2 regions of the Pontibacter sp. YIM B11418 genome follow, and region 1 is predicted to be linked to the other one. Evidence: riboswitches for the same ligand, from Rfam matches in the RefSeq annotation. Region 1 holds a riboswitch; the other holds the start of a gene.
The links. Region 1 has a riboswitch for cobalamin ahead of AC4QZR_RS18260 (acyl-CoA thioesterase). Riboswitches for the same ligand answer to the same signal wherever they lie in the genome.
Positions count from the first base shown of each region.

Region 2: another riboswitch for cobalamin. It lies ahead of AC4QZR_RS02780 (TonB-dependent receptor plug domain-containing protein); the one in region 1 lies ahead of AC4QZR_RS18260 (acyl-CoA thioesterase).

Region 1 is NZ_JCAEMH010000008.1:56,525-62,043, forward strand. It holds gene AC4QZR_RS18250 (Riean_0653 family protein) at 1-403, shown strand, start outside; gene recG (ATP-dependent DNA helicase RecG) at 568-2,664, shown strand; cobalamin riboswitch at 2,673-2,869, shown strand; gene AC4QZR_RS18260 (acyl-CoA thioesterase) at 3,098-3,517, shown strand; gene AC4QZR_RS18265 (hypothetical protein) at 3,660-5,120, shown strand; gene AC4QZR_RS18270 (glycosyltransferase family 2 protein) at 5,121-5,519, opposite strand, start outside.
Region 2 is NZ_JCAEMH010000001.1:615,363-620,881, forward strand. It holds gene AC4QZR_RS02760 (hypothetical protein) at 1-59, shown strand, start outside; gene AC4QZR_RS02765 (EcsC family protein) at 159-896, shown strand; gene AC4QZR_RS02770 (arginase family protein) at 968-1,873, shown strand; gene AC4QZR_RS02775 (DNA-3-methyladenine glycosylase) at 1,876-2,475, opposite strand; cobalamin riboswitch at 2,664-2,865, shown strand; gene AC4QZR_RS02780 (TonB-dependent receptor plug domain-containing protein) at 2,967-4,880, shown strand; gene AC4QZR_RS02785 (YncE family protein) at 4,906-5,519, shown strand, end outside.

The DNA.
Region 1 (5,519 bases):
TGAATCATTCTGCGTCAAGATAAACGGTAAAAAATGGTGGCCGAGCAGTGGATTTAAGACGAATTCGTTGTCATTTACTCTGACGGATAACGGAAACAGATTCTGGTTTAGCGCTCAGAATGGCTCTACCTATCTCCTGGTTAGCGTAAGTGATACGATCAATGGCATCAGAGTAAGGGATTATGAACTTGGTGAGCATTTCAATGCTGGCTATTACACCCAAGATACGAACATGGATTTTCGCACGGACAAGATGCGTACTGGGTCTTTATCCATCTCCTCAATCGATCGATATAAAAGAACAATTTCCGGTACGTTCCATTTTAAAGCCCATAACTCCACAACAGGCGAATTGGTGGAGATCTCGAATGGCAGTTTCAATGCAACATACTACGAATTCTGAGCAAAGCGCACAATTCGATTGGGCCGAGTTATACAGACTTTTATACATACTGCCACTATTCACAACACATAAAGCCCCGCCAGCATTTACACCTGTCGGGGCTTTTGCTTATTTTTGTCAGGTATACCTGCTATACCTTATTTACCTAACCTGAGCGGACACCCTTGAACAACTTCTTCCATACCAAGATCGAATTTCTGAAAGGCGTGGGGCCGCAGCGTGCCGAGCTGCTGCAGAAGGAGCTCAACATCTATACCTACGGCGATCTCATCCAGCACTACCCTTTCCGTTACCTCGACCGCACCCAGTTCTACAAAATAGCCGAACTGGACGAGAGCATGCCTTATGTGCAGGTGCGCGGGCGTGTGCGGGGCAAGGAGGTGCTGGGAGAAGGCCGCAAGCAGCGCCTGGCCGCTACACTCGTGGACGAGGACGGCAGCGAGATGGAGCTGGTTTGGTTTAAGGGGGTGAAGTGGATGCAGAAGACGCTGAAAAACCACACCGACTACATTGTGTTTGGCAAACCCACGCAGTTCAACGGCAAGTGGAGCATGGCGCATCCCGAGCTGGAGGAACTGGGCGAGGAAAAACAGACTGCCTCCTTTCTGCAACCGGTATATAACACCACCGAGAAGCTGAAGGCCTTCCGGGTAGAGAGCAAAGTGATTGCCCGCATGATGGAGCTGCTGCTGAAGGTGGCGGAGCCGAACATACACGAAACGTTTTCGCCGGAACTGATAGACCATTACCGCCTGATGAGCAAGCGGGATGCGCTGATCAACATTCACTTTCCGCAGTCAGTGGAGAAGTATAATGCAGCCAAATTTCGCCTCAAGTTCGAAGAGCTCTTTTACATTCAGTTGCGTCTGCTGCGTCAGAAAACGGTGCGTCGTGCCGATCTGGCCGGACAGGTGTTCAGGCAGGTGCCGACTGTTACGGAGTTCTACAAAAACCATATGACCTTCGACCTGACCAATGCGCAGAAGCGGGTCATCAAGGAAATACACAAAGACTTGACGGCCGGCAAGCAAATGAACCGCTTGCTGCAAGGCGACGTAGGCTCGGGCAAAACGATCGTCGCTTTCATCACCATGCTTATCGCGGCCGACAACGGAGCGCAGTCGGTGCTGATGGCCCCAACCGAAATTCTGGCGGATCAGCATTACACCGGCCTCAAGGCATTTGCGGACCGGCTAGGTATAAACATCGGTAAGCTCACCGGCTCCACCAAGACCAAAGACCGTAAAGTGCTGCACGAGCAGCTGCGCTCCGGCGAAATGAAGATGATCGTGGGTACGCATGCACTGCTGGAGGACGTGGTACAGTTCCAGAACCTGGGCCTTTGCATTGTGGATGAGCAGCACCGTTTCGGGGTGGAGCAGCGCTCCAGGCTGTGGCGCAAAAACCCGCGCATCATTCCGCATGTGCTCGTGATGACAGCCACCCCTATACCCCGTACCCTGGCCATGACGCTCTACGGCGATTTGGATGTGTCGGTGATCGATGAGATGCCGGCGGGCCGTAAGGAGATCGTGACTGTGCACCGCTTCGACTCCCACCGCTTGAAGGTGTTCCAGTTCGTGCGTGACCAGATCAAGCTGGGCCGTCAGGTATACATCGTGTACCCGCTCATCGAGGAGTCGGAAGGCATGGACTACAAGGACCTGATGGATGGCTACGAGAGTGTTCGGCGGGCTTTTCCGGAGTACCAGGTGAGCATGGTGCACGGCAAACTGAAGGCGCAGGACAAAGACTACGAGATGCAGCGCTTTGTCAAAAACGAGACGCAGATCATGGTAGCCACTACCGTAATCGAAGTGGGTGTGAACGTGCCGAATGCCTCGGTGATGATCATCGAGAGCGCAGAGCGCTTCGGTCTGTCGCAGCTGCACCAGCTGCGGGGCCGTGTGGGACGTGGCGCGGAGCAGAGCTACTGTATCCTGATGACCGGGTATAAGCTGAGCAAAGACAGCAAGACCCGACTGGAGACGATGGTGCGCACTAACAATGGCTTCGAGATTGCCGACATCGACCTGAAACTGCGCGGACCGGGCGACCTGATGGGCACGCAGCAAAGCGGTGTGCTCGACCTTCTCATCGCCGACCTCGCCAAAGACGCCCCCATTCTTCAGGAGGCGCGTGCGGCCGCGCAACGTGTGCTCAATGAGGATCCTCAGCTGGAGCAGCCACAAAACCAGAACATCATGCGGCACATCAAATCGCTGAGCGTAAATACGGTTAACTGGAGCCGTATCAGTTAAAAATTTCTATCTTTACAACGTTTGGAGGCACCTCGGCCAGGTATAAGCTGAGGTTTAAAAAGGAACCGTGTGAAAATCACGGGCTGACGCGCAACTGTAAATAACACCTAATTGGCTGTCTCAAATTATCCATTGTCCGGAAGAGGATGAGAAGGATGGCAGCCAGGTTATAAGCCAGGAGACTTGCCCCAAATAACTTTACGCATGCTTTCGCGCCTGAAGCCTGTGGTCTGAGAAATTACCCGACTCCTATAGCCGGCCTGGCTTAAAAGAGTCGTAGCCTTTCCTTTCCGCCATTCTACAGCGCCAGCATACAAAGCCACACGACTATGCTGGAGACTTGTTTCATCTTTCCTATACCTCCTTTCCGGGCTACAATCCTTGCAGCGGTCAGCAGTGCATACGTATACCTTATCTTTAAAATTATACTTTTATGAATTTACAAGAACGCATTGCCCAATCGGAGACTCGCATATTCAAGGCCGTTTTCCCGAACACTACCAACCACTACGACACCCTGTTTGGCGGCACAGCCATGCAACTGGGCACAGCCATGCAACTGATGGATGAAGTAGCTTTTATCACGGCTACCCGCTTTTGCCGCAAACGAGTAGTTACTGTATCGTCAGACAGAATAGATTTTACCCAGCCTATACCTGCAGGCACCATTATCGAACTGATCGGGCAGGTAAAGCGCGTAGGAAACACCAGCCTGAAGGTGGAAGTGGAGATCTACATTGAAGAGATGTACTCTGATGTGCGGCTAAAGGCCATCCACGGCAGCTTTACGTTTGTCGCCATCGACGATAAGAAACAACCAGTGTCTGTATTGGAGAGTGAACTTCAGCGTTAAGGCAGGCTATACCTGTTTTTAGGTAATTTGCGTTAAAGGTTTTGTTTGTGCTGGTTCCACGAGAAACAATTTTATCCTATATTCGACCTGTCTATACCTGACGCAGAACATTTTGCTCACTGAAATTTCTAAAACTTATACCTTGAAAACACTTCATTTTTTGCCGTTCCTTTTGCTGGTGGTGCTTTTGGCCTCTACAGATGCCACTGCACAGGGCAGGAAAGCCGCCATACCTTTCACTTACCTTCCTGATAACGCAGAAGACCAGTATAACCAAAGCATCAGTAGCAAGACGCTTCCGCTGGAGGCTGACGGTTTTGTGATCCTCAGTCGAAATAAACCCGGCGAATATGCTATAGAGCGCTACAGTGCCACACTCAAAAAAGCCTGGTCAACTGCGATACCACTTGCTGCCGAAGAAACACTGGAGGCTTTTGCCAAAAACGAGGAAGCGGCACTGGTGGTAACGCACCGTCACGATGAAAAGGGCAACCAGGTGCTGTATGCGCACCGAATAGACCTGCGGAATGGCCAGAAAGACAAACCGGTGCTGTTGCTCGAAGCTCCCGCTGATGCCCGCAAAGCAGGTGTAGCTCTGTCGCCGGATGGCACCAAAATCCTGGCTTATCGCTTTAATGTGACGGGCAACCAGGTGGTGCAAGGTATAAGCGGTAGCCTGTACGACGGCAAACTTCAGAAATTAAAAGACACGAAATACAACCTGAGCGACCTGCGCGGCATTGTGTCGGCCGAGGTGACCGTCAACGATGCCGGCGATCAGTTCATCAGCCTGATTTCTGAAAACATGGAGCGACTGACCGTGCGACAGTATACCCTCAAATCGCCGGTTGCCAAAGGTATGTCGGTGCTGGTAGGTGGCATGTTCGACGGCAAGAAGGTCTACATCATGGACAGTAAGTATGCTTTGCAGCCCAACGGAAATATATATGGCGTGGTGCTCACGGCCGATGAGAAAACAGGCGAGTATTACAGCCTGAAAGCCGTAAAATTTGATTTTGAAAACGAAGACATGGTGTTTGCGGAGGAATTCCGGTTTACGCCAGAATACCTGGCCAGTGTAAACAAGCTGGACCAAAGCGGTGGAGCAAAAGCCAGTCGCCTGGAAGATATCTACCTGACTGACCTGATCCTGACGCCGGAGGAAAAGCTGATTGTGCTGGCCGAGAAAAAATACATGGAAGGTGGCGAGAACTCTCCTTACTATGCCAAAGAGATCCACCTTTTTGCCTACGACCAGTTTATGGGCACAGCCTGGAGCTCTGTGCTGATGAAAAACCAGAAGGCCCCGGCTGACGAAGCTTTTACAGGTATATCGTACCGCTATCACCTGACGGGCAACACACTGAACCTGCTCACCCTGGAAGAACTGGACGGCAAGTATGACCTATACCTGCGCCGCATTGACACCAACACTGGCAAAGCGGAAGCGCCAAAAGCCGCCGGTCTGAATGTAGCAAACGATAAGAACATCGCCTATGTAAAGGATTTCACGACCTGGCTTTCAGAGCGAGATCTGGTAACGGTGGTGCGGCCATCCAAAAAAGCGAATAGCCTGCAACTACGTCGTTTGCAGATCAAGTAATCAAGACACTCTTATACCTGACAGGAAGCGCGACCACTCTTTGGTCGTGCTTTTTTGCTTTTTGAGCTTCCGGGTGAAGGAGCTAAGCTGCACCAGCATGTGCACAAAACCCACATAGTCCACGATCTCAACATACATCTTAAACTCCCTCCGGGAACCCTCCAGCACTCCAAGCTTGTCTACTTTGTAGGTGTTCATGGCTGACCAGGGAATCCAGCGCACCCGTTTGCGTCGCTTGATCATATAGCGGTTAATGGCGACCTCCAGTTGGTAACGTGCCACGGGTTGGGCCAGCACCTCCTCCAGATCACTCCGCCGCAAGAGCCGCTCGCCTGACAGCAATATATCGCTGCGATACCAGCGCACAAACCAGGGCGACCGGATACGGCGCAGGATGAG
Region 2 (5,519 bases), on a different contig from region 1:
CCAACAACCCAACGCCACAAGCCCGCACCGACAACGAGCAGAAGAACCAAGGGCAGTAGAACCATAAACAGAACGATATTCTGTATATTAGGCCAGCCACAGCAGTTGTATGTTGTGGCTGGCCATTTCGTATCTATACCTGCTACATCTCCCGAACAATGACTGCATACGAACAACACGCTATACATGAACTCAGAAACTGGCAACATGAAATGCGCGGCAGACCTTCGCTGGTAAATAAGCTGGCGAAGCGTATGCAGGACAAGATTAACAGCTACATTCCGGAGAAGGTGCATCAGGCTATCACGGCCACCATAAAGCAGATGGTGCGGGCCGTACTCTTTGGGTCTGAGCTTACCACCAGAAAGCCTTATCCCTTTTCTTCTCTGCAGCTAACCGAATCCATCGTGCTGGAACGCATCAATTTCTATAGAAAGGCAGCTGCCGCAGAAGGAGGTATTACCGGAGCAGGCGGCTTTCTGTTAGGTATAGCGGACTTCCCGCTCCTGCTGGGCCTGAAGCTAAAATTGCTTTTTGAGATAGCTGCACTCTACGGCTATTCTGCCGATGATTACCGGGAGCGCGTATACCTCCTCCACATTTTTCAGCTTGCCTTTAGCAGCCAGGAGCGCCGCCGGGAGGTATACCTACAGATCGAGCACTGGCAGCAGCAGGCACAGCACCTTCCCGAAGACATCCACCAATTTGATTGGCGCACGTTTCAGCAGGAGTACCGCGACCACATCGACCTGGCTAAAATGGCACAGCTCATACCTATTGTAGGAGCGCCGATCGGAGCTGTGGTTAATTACCGGCTCATCAACAAACTAGGCACAACTGCCATGAACGCTTACCGCATGCGGTGGCTGGAAGAGAAAAAGCAGCTACACCGTTAGGCTCCCATCCTCGTACTTTGTATAAGTGGTTCAGGTAAAATCTGCTTGCCACACCATGCAAAACCAAAGAGATGAATAGCGTTACGATTCTAGAGTTTCCGTCTAACCTTGGGCTGAAAGAGCCTTCGCAGGGGCAAGAGCCGGGTGTCAGGAAACTCCCGGAATGGCTGCGCCAGCATCATTTTCATCAGTTAATCGCACCAGAAGCTACTCGGGTACTTCCCCCTCCTCCCTACCGCATGCACCACGACCCGGAATCGGCGGTGCTGAATGCAGATGCGCTTGCACAATATGCTCAAGAAGAAGCGAAGCTCTTAAATGAGGTATTGTCTGAACAGAAATTTCCTTTGATTCTGGGCGGGGACTGCAGTATTCTGATTGGAAGTGCACTGGCCTTAAAGCAAAGAGGTACCTATGCGCTTTTTTACCTAGACGGGCATACAGACTTTATTGAACCACCACAATCCGGTACCGGAGGCGCCGGAGGTATGGCAGCAGCCCTTGCAGTCGGCCGAGGCCCTAAGAAGCTTACTGACATTCAGGGGCATTCTCCTTACATACAGGAGGAATATGTTTGGTGTGTGGGCAACCGTGAGTACGATGACGAATATGAGCAAATAATACGAGACTCACAGGCTACTTATTTCACCTTGGATTTACTTCGTGAGACAAGTATAGACAAGTGCGTAAGCTCTTTCCTGAACATGGTAGACATCAATAACCTAGACGGCTTCTGGATTCACCTGGATGTAGACGTCCTGGATGACAAGGTCATGCCTGCCGTTGACTCCCGGACTGCCGGTGGGCTAAGCTACGAAGAGTTTGACCGTATCCTATACCTGCTTTTATCCAGTCCGAAAGCCACCGGAATAGAAATTACTATTCTGGACCCTGACCTGGATTCGGGCGGAAAGTATACGAAACTGTTTGTCCAACATTTTACAGATACCTTCCAGAAAGCCCGTACAGCAAAGTAAAACTACTTCTTCCGGCTCACCCATTTGTTTCCTTTCAGCCAGAAGCGCCAGGGCAGCAGCGCATCTTCGCCGGCATAATCTATACCTATGCGGGGGCCAATGGCTATACCTTCGGCAGGTAAGTCTATACCTTTGTCTTCTATCCAGATGGTGTCGCCGGTGAGGGGAGCGCCGTAGTGGCTGCGGTTTATGCCTAAGGCGATGCTGAGCACGCCTGGTCCAGCGGTTAGGTTGGGCTTGATGGTATTCATGTTGCGGCGCAGCAGCATTTCTTCTATACCTTCTATTGGTTGGATGGCGCGCACCAGCACGGCGTCGGCGCTTCCTTCTACGTTAGTGATGATGTTGAACAGGTTGTAGATGCCGTACACTAGGTATACATAGGCCACGCCGCCTTCGTAGTACATAATTTCGGTGCGTTGTGTCCGGCGGTTCATGTGGGCATGGCAGGCCTTGTCGTTTGTACCAGAGTAAGCCTCCGTTTCTACGATCATGCCGCCGGTGAGGATGCCATCGTGGTTCGTGTAGAGATACTTCCCCAGCAGGTCCTGGGCCACTTGCACGACATCCGGCCGGGTATAAAAGTCTTTATCGAGTTTCACTTATGAATGAGTAAGGATGAATAACTACTAATTGATCGTTCCTGATGATTACTGAAGAACGGTAAAACAGTTGTAAGCTGGAGGAGAAAACACCCTCGCCTATAGCCAGCAGGCTGACTTTTACCCGTACCTGCCTGGCCTTCCCTAATTATTCCAACACACTTCATCTATCATTCAGCATTAATCACTAGCTTTGCCTTCAGATTGGTGGCCTTGTTATATCCAACGCAAGGCCTTAAAAGGGAAATAGGTGAAATACCTATGCTGTTCCCGCAACTGTAATCTTCTTAAAAAGGGTAGCCAAAACCACCGCCACTGTGCCGCACAACGCATGGGAAGGCTGGCTGACCTGAAGAGAGCCAGGAGACCTGCCAGTTCGACCAAAATTGTCGTATGCTTTCGGGTAAAAAGCTGCACGGCCTTCGCTATACCTGCGCGCGCTGTTCCTGCCCTACCTGCCTGCATGCTTCGGGATTTAAGCAAGCGTATACGTGGCAAAGTTTCACTACCGTCTTATATCGTACCTGGCCCTTTCGCTAGGTATAACTTCACCCGCTTTTGCGCAGCAGGATACTACGTTGTACCACCTGCGCACTGTCGAGATCTTTGGTAAGCCCGCTGAGGTTTTTGCCTCTGGCAGCCGCGTGAGCACCCTCGACAGCAGTTACATCCGCACCTACGCCTCCGGCTCTATTGCCGACGCTTTGCAGGCCCGCACACCGGTATTTCTGAAAACGAACGGACCGAGCGGAATTTCCACTCCCTCCTTCCGGGGCACCAGCGCCACACATACCGCCGTACTCTGGAACGGACTCAACATCAGTCAGCCTGCTTTGGGGCAGAATGATATGTCCTTGTTGCCTCTGAGCAGTATCGGGAGCATTGCGGTACAACACGGTGCGGCAGGTGCTACCTATGGCAGCGGAGCGATTGGTGGGGCTGTTTTACTTAACTCTCTAACACAACAAGAGCCAGGTTTTGGTGCGGAAATATCCCAGGAGGTCGGCAGTTTTGGGCGCTACTTCTCCAGTGCCAGCGCCCGTTATAGTGGCCAGAAGGTATCTGTTGCTTTAGGTAGCTATTACCTGGCGGCAGAGAACGACTTTTCTTTCCGGGATTATGGTCGCATCGGGGCACCTACCCGTCGGCAGGACCAGGCAGAGGTGGCACAGCATGGTTTTACGCAGGATGTAAGCTGGCAACTCTCTCCCAATACCCGACTGGCTTTACACGGCTGGTATACCTATGCCGATCGCGAAGTGCCGCCAGCCCTGGGAGCTGCCAACACCAACGCCAAACAACTCGACCGCAACCTGCGCCTGATGACAGAGCTTAACCACAGCAGCAACTGGGGCGAAACCTCCGTGAAAGCAGCCGTCTTCAACGATTATCTCCGCTACACCGACAACAGCAATAACTCCCTCACCGACATCAATACCTACCAGGTGCAGGCCGAGCAGACCTATACCTATGCCCGCAGCTGGAGTTTGCGGGGCGGCCTTAACCTGCAGCATTTCGAGGCCGATGTGCAAGGCTATGGCAGACAGGTAACTGAAGACCGCGTCTCTGCTTTCCTGCTTTTCCGCTACGACCCAAGCAAGCGACTCGACCTGAGCCTGAATCTGCGCCAGGCTTTTGTGAAAGGCTATAATCCTATTCCTGCACCTACGCTGGGTGCCAACTGGCTGCTGCTGGAGCAAAGCGAGCACCAGCTATACCTGAAGGGCAACCTATCGGGCAGCTACCGGGTGCCGACGCTGAACGAGCGCTTCTGGCAGCCGGGTGGCAATCCGGACATCAAACCGGAGCAGGGCTGGAGTTACGAAACCGGTCTGCGCCACCGCTATACCTTAGGCACTCTAAAATTGGAGTCAGAACTTTCGGTTTACCGCATGCTCGTGGACAACTGGATACAGTGGATGCCTGTCACGTCCAGCTACTGGTCCCCCCGCAACCTGCAGAAAGTGCGCTCCCAAGGTATAGAACTCAGCAGCCGCGCTACCACTACTCTCGGCGATTGGCGACTTGCAGCTACAGGTGCTTATACCTATACCTCTTCTGAGCAGGTGAAAGCGTACGAAGGAACCCAGGAATTGAACAGGCAACTCGCCCACGTGCCGCTGCATAAAGTACAGTTGGGTGCCGAACTCTCCTTCCGCACCTGGACAATACTCGGCAACCTGACGCATACCGGACTTCGCTATACCGACAACAGCAATGCCGGCAGCCTGCCGGGCTATACCTTGCTCAACCTCGCAGTACATAAAAAATTCAACCTTGGTCAGTATCAGTTTGTCGCTTCGGTGCGCAGCGATAATGTGACCAACCATACCTATACCGTGCTCGAAAATGTACCGATGCCACCCCGCAGCCTGACAGCCGGCTTACGCTTTGTTATACCTTAATTTCATATCCATACCTTTCAACAACATGAAAAAAATTACCCGTTTACGCAGCTATTTACTATCCGCGGCTTTTGCCTTGAGCGCAGTTGCTTTTACTAGCTGTGACGATGATAATACTACTGGCCCAACCGGAGAATATGCCCGCAACGGAGTGCTCATTTCCAACGAAGGCGCCATGACCAAATCGAATGCTTCGGTGAGTTTCTACAGCCATGACAGCAAATCAGTGGAAAACGAATCGTTCAAGAAAGTGAATGCCCCGCTTGTGTTGGGTGATGTGTTGCAGCACATGACACAACAGGGCGACCGGCTATACCTGGTGATGAATAACAGTGGCAAGGTGGTCGTAACCAATGCCCAGACCCTGAAGGCCGAAGGCGAGATTACCGGACTGGAAGCTCCCCGCTATTTTGCTGCCTTGAACGATGACAAGGCTTACGTAACCGAGTGGTTGGGTTATGACCCCGCTACTTATGTATATGGCAACGGTCGTGTGGCCGTAATTGACCTGAAAACGCTGACTGTGACCAAAACCATTACGGTTGGCGTGCAGCCGGAACAGCTTGTAATAGCTGGTAGTAAACTATATGTAGCGAACAACGGCGGAAATACCGTAACGGTCATCAACACCGCGACAGA